DNA from 2 places in the Desulfomicrobium macestii genome. Region 2 is predicted to be linked to the other one. Evidence: riboswitches for the same ligand, from Rfam matches in the RefSeq annotation. Region 2 holds a riboswitch; the other holds the start of a gene.
The links. Region 2 has a riboswitch for thiamine pyrophosphate ahead of thiC (phosphomethylpyrimidine synthase ThiC). Riboswitches for the same ligand answer to the same signal wherever they lie in the genome.
Positions count from the first base shown of each region.

Region 1 (2,454 bases), on a different contig from region 2:
GACATGGCCCGCAAGGCCTCACGCCCCCTGGCTGTCACGGTGCGCGACATCGACGAGACGCGAAGCTTCCTGAGCCTGCGCGTCGTACTGTAGAAAGACTCAAAAAAGTACGAGAAGAACATGAACAATCTAGATATCGCCCAAACACCCAGCACTCCGATGGTCCGCGCCGACAACGAGCAGGGACGTGTCTTCATGGCCGGAGATTCATACCCCGAGAATCCCTTTGAATTCTTTCAGCCCATCATCGACTGGATCGACGATTTTCTGAAGAATGACGACCGCCCCCTCGCCTTCGACCTGGAGCTGATCTATCTCAACACCAGCAGCATCCGGGCCATGATGGACATCTTCGACCGCCTGGAGGAATCCCACCAGAGCGGACGACCGGTCAGCGTCGCATGGAACTATGATCCGGACAACGAACGCGTCGGCGAACTGGCCGAGGAATTCAAGGAAGACTGCACCTTTCCCTTCACCATCGCCCCGAGGTCATGATCATGCCGCAGTGTCCGCCTGAAGACAGCCTTGAGCGGCGCATCGAGGCCATTCTCGGCGCCGAAACGCCTCCGGAAGGGTGGAAGGAAGCGCTTGGCGTGCTCTTTGAGCGTTACCTCGACCAGCAGCGCCTGCTGGACCGGCTGACCCACATCGCGGACCGTTTTCAGGCCGCCGAACGCGAGCGCAGCCAGGGCTATCTGGCCAGTTACGAAAAGAAAGTCCGGCAGCTGGAAAAAATCGTGCGCATCAGCGACCAGTACCAGACCATGCTGCATCAGCTCAAGGAGCGTCTGGAGCACGCCTCCAACTATGACTCCCTGACAGGCCTGCCCAACCGCCGCTACATGACCGTGCGCCTGGACGAGGCCGCTTCCCGGGCAACGCGAAAACCAGAAGGCGGATTCGCCGTCATGATCGCCGACCTCGACCATTTCAAGGAGGTAAACGACAACTTCGGACACGCCGCCGGGGATCAGCTGCTGCAGGCCGTGGCCCGGGCCCTGGAACTTTCCCTGCGTGAATACGACATGTGCGCGCGCTGGGGCGGAGAGGAATTTCTGTTCCTCTTCCCGGCCTGCGACGCAGTCAGCGCCCCGGTCGTGGCGGAACGACTGCGCCAGGCCGTGACCGGAGCACAAAGAATCCGCGACGAAATTCCCGCCCCGACGGTCAGCATCGGCTTCACGATTCACCGGCCCGGCGAACCCGTGGACACGACCCTGCTGCGCGCGGACCAGGCCCTTTACAAGGCCAAGGACGCCGGGCGGAACTGCGTCGCCGGGGAGTGAGCTTGACAGCCAAACGCGCTTGTCCTAGCCAGAAATCAGTTTTTGCAGGGGTGGCGAGGAGCCTGAGATGATACCCGTTGAACCTGATCTGGATCATGCCAGCGAAGGGAATTGCAAGACTTGAGGCCATGACCGGCCAATCCCCCCATTCCTCGCCCCTGCTGCCCCAAATATCAACAGCAGTGCGAGGTGCACCGTGTCCGATCCAGCCCGCAAGGCCGCAGACAACCTGCGCGCCCTTAGACAAAACAAACCGCTTGTTCACAACATCACCAATTTCGTGGTCATGAACTACACCGCCAACGCCCTTCTGGCCTGCGGCGCGTCTCCGGTCATGGCCCACGCCGAAAACGAAGTCGAAGAGATGGTCGCCTACGCCGGGGCGCTGGTACTGAACATAGGCTCGCTGACCGATGTCTGGGTGGCGGCCATGCTCAAGGCTGGACGCAGGGCCACGGCGCTCGGCAAGCCCATCATCCTCGACCCGGTGGGGTCTGGAGCGACGACCCTGCGCACCGAGGCCGCGAAATCCATCCTGGCCTGGACAAAGGTCAGCGTGGTGCGCGGCAACGCCTCCGAGATTCTGTCCCTGGCCGGACAGAACGCAACCACCAAGGGCGTGGACTCCACGGACTCCATCGAGGACGCGGCCAAGGCTGCCGGGACCCTGGCCCGCGAACTGGGCACCACCCTGGCCATCACCGGCCCCACCGATCTGGTCACCGACGGACGGCGCACGCTGGTCATCGAGGGCGGGCACTCGCTCATGCCCTGCGTCACGGGCACGGGCTGCTCGGCCACTGCCCTGGTCGGCGCCTTCCACGCGGTGGACCCCGACCCCGTCTCCGCCGCCGCCTCTGCCCTGGCCTTCCTGGGACTGGCCGGAGAGAGGGCGGGCGCGCAGGCCTCCGGCCCCGGCTCCTTTCAGATCCATCTCCTGGACGCTCTCTTCAATCTGACGCCCGAGGACCTGGCCAAGGAATGCCGCATCCACGAGGAACACCATGCCTGATCTGTCCCTGTACCTGGTCACGGACAGGGGGCTGTCCCTTGGCCGCGCCACCGCGGACATCGTCCGCGCCGCCGTGACAGGGGGAGTGACCTGCGTGCAGCTGCGGGAAAAGCGCTGCGCGACCCGCGAATTCGTGGCCGAAGCGCGGGCCGT
Region 1 is NZ_JADBGG010000009.1:53,917-56,370, reverse strand. It holds gene siaB (biofilm regulation protein kinase SiaB) at 1-93, shown strand, start outside; gene siaC (biofilm regulation phosphoprotein SiaC) at 121-498, shown strand; gene siaD (biofilm regulation diguanylate cyclase SiaD) at 495-1,289, shown strand; TPP riboswitch at 1,327-1,418, shown strand; gene thiM (hydroxyethylthiazole kinase) at 1,486-2,301, shown strand; gene thiE (thiamine phosphate synthase) at 2,294-2,454, shown strand, end outside.
Region 1: it holds a riboswitch for thiamine pyrophosphate, as region 2 does, so the genes downstream of both, thiM (hydroxyethylthiazole kinase) here and thiC (phosphomethylpyrimidine synthase ThiC) in region 2, are expected to answer to the same signal.

Region 2 (2,454 bases):
GAGTCACATAGCACAGAAAATCCGCACCCGCGGCCGCCGCGACAGCCCCTCCGATGGCGGCGGTGATGTGGTCGTACCCGGGCGCTATGTCCGTGGTCAAAGGGCCCAGCACATAAAAGGGCGCGCCGTCGCAGATGCGCTTTTGCAGCATGACATTGCCCGCGATCTGATTCAGGGGCATGTGTCCCGGCCCCTCGATCATGACCTGGACACCTCTGGCCCTGGCCCGCCTGCCCAGTTCCCCGATGACCAGCAGCTCCTGGATCTGCGCGGAGTCCGTGGCGTCGCTGACCGCTCCGGGGCGCAGTCCGTCACCCAGGCTCAGGGTGACATCGAAGCGGAACGCGATGTCGAGGAGTCTGTCGAATTCCTCCAGCAACGGATTTTCACGGTTGTTGCGTTCCATCCAGGCCGCCAGGAGCGCCCCGCCCCGGCTGACGATCCCGGCCACCCGATCCTGCCCATGCGTCCTGGCCACGGCCTGGCGGGTCACTCCGCAGTGCACGGTAATGTAATCAAGCCCCTCCGCGCACTGCGCCTCGATGGATTCGAGCAGCAAGGACGCGGTCATGGCTTCTATTCCTTGTCCGGCATCGACCAGATCGGCGGCCACCGCATACAGGGGAACGGCCCCGACCATGACCGGCGAATGATGCAGGATCGCACGCCTGGTGGTCATCAGATCGCGGCCCGTGGACAGGTCCATGACGCTGTGCGCTCCGGCCCTGACCGCGACGTCTAGCTTGGCCAACTCAATATCCAGCGCACCCTGCACTCCGGATGTACCGATGTTGGCGTTGACCTTGGTTTTCAGGCCCGCGCCAATCCCCTCGACGGAAAAAGTCCGCCCCACGTTTTTTGGAATGACGATCCGCCCCTGCGCAACGCCCTCACGGATGATTTCAGGATCCAGACTCTCCTTCTCCGCCACTACCCGCATTTCAGGGGTAATCGTTCCCTCTCGGGCTAAACTCGACTGTGTCATGTTGACCTCGGTTGAAAATGAAAAAAGCCGTTCTCCAGCAAAGGAAAACGGCCGCACGAGCGTCACCATGTTTTTTCGTTTTCCTACGCTGGAATTATCCAGATCAGGTTCAAAGGGTATAATCTCAGACTCATGCGAGCCACCCCTAACTTCTGTCGTGGTGCTTAGTCGGTTCCAAACCCAAGGTCAACGGCGGGATCTTTCAAGGTGCGAACCCTGCGATCCGGTGGCGCAGGGCGATTATTTCTTCGCGTAGCGGGTCCTCGCCCGGCAAATCCCGCACGGCCTCGTCCAAAAGCCTCAAAGCCTCGGCTTTCTCGCCAGTTCGGGACAGGACCAGCGCCCGGGTGCTCTTGAAAAGCACGTTGCCGGGCTCGATCTTCAGAGCCTGGGCGGACCATTTCAGAGCGTCCCGCTCCTGCCCCAGATTTGTCTGGGCAAAGGCCAGATTGTTCATGGCTTCAGGATTTTCTGGATTTCGCTTCAGGGCCTGCCGGTAACTGGCCGCGGCTTCTTTCCAATCACCCAGGGCCGCGTGCACGTTGCCCAGATTGATGAGCGGCTGATCCCAGGAGCGGTCCCTGGCGGCCGCGGTTTCGTAGGCCCCGAGGGCCAGATCAAGTTCTCCGGAGGCCTCGTAGGAGGCCCCCAGATCATTGTGCTCCCTGGCATCCAGCGGATCGGAGAGCACGACAATCCTGGGCGTGGCGCAGCCGCCCAGGGCAAAGGCGAAGCAAAGGACAAGACAGCATGCAAGGCGCACGGTTCACTCCAGAAACAGATATAGTCGGTTCATGCGTTCCCAGCGGTCGAGCAGCTCGCGGTCGGGCAGGAACATGTCCCCGCTGGTTCCAATGTGCATGAGCAGCCCGGCGGAATCGTATCCATAGACAACCACGTAATGCCCCTGGCTGAACATCTTCGTGCCCATGTCGAGCATGAGGATGACCGGCCCTCCAGAGTCGATCATTGCGCGGACCATGTCCAGGTCGCCGCGCCCGGATCGGGTCGTGAAACCCAGGGACCGGGCATGGTTCTCCATGTCGGGAAGCAGCGATCGCTCAAGGCCCGGGGTGAAGACGCGGCGCGTCACTTCATCCAGCGCAACATTCCTGCCGTGAAAAGCCAGCACCGAGGCCAGGGCCGCCGGTCCGCAGTCATTGACCTTGGTCTGGGGAACGAACGGAACCTGTAGGCGCACCGCACGGGGAAAAGAGTCCTGAACCGGCTGAAAGGCGGGGCGCTGCATACACCCCGCACAGGAGAACACCAGAATCAGGAGCAGCGGGCAAAGCGCTCTAGCTGATGACAATGCGCTTGTCGCTTATGTGCAGGATGAGCACGACCAGCAAAATGACCAGCAGGACCGCGATGACCGCCCCGAGAATGCCGCCGCCCACGTCGCCGGAGAGACCGGCCAGCTGATGCAGCTGCTCGTCGGAAAGCGAACCGAGCTTGGCGTCCACCTC
Region 2 is NZ_JADBGG010000001.1:226,631-229,084, reverse strand. It holds gene thiC (phosphomethylpyrimidine synthase ThiC) at 1-985, opposite strand, end outside; TPP riboswitch at 1,049-1,142, opposite strand; gene H4684_RS01075 (tetratricopeptide repeat protein) at 1,188-1,748, opposite strand; gene H4684_RS01070 (cysteine peptidase family C39 domain-containing protein) at 1,752-2,234, opposite strand; gene H4684_RS01065 (PA2779 family protein) at 2,284-2,454, opposite strand, start outside.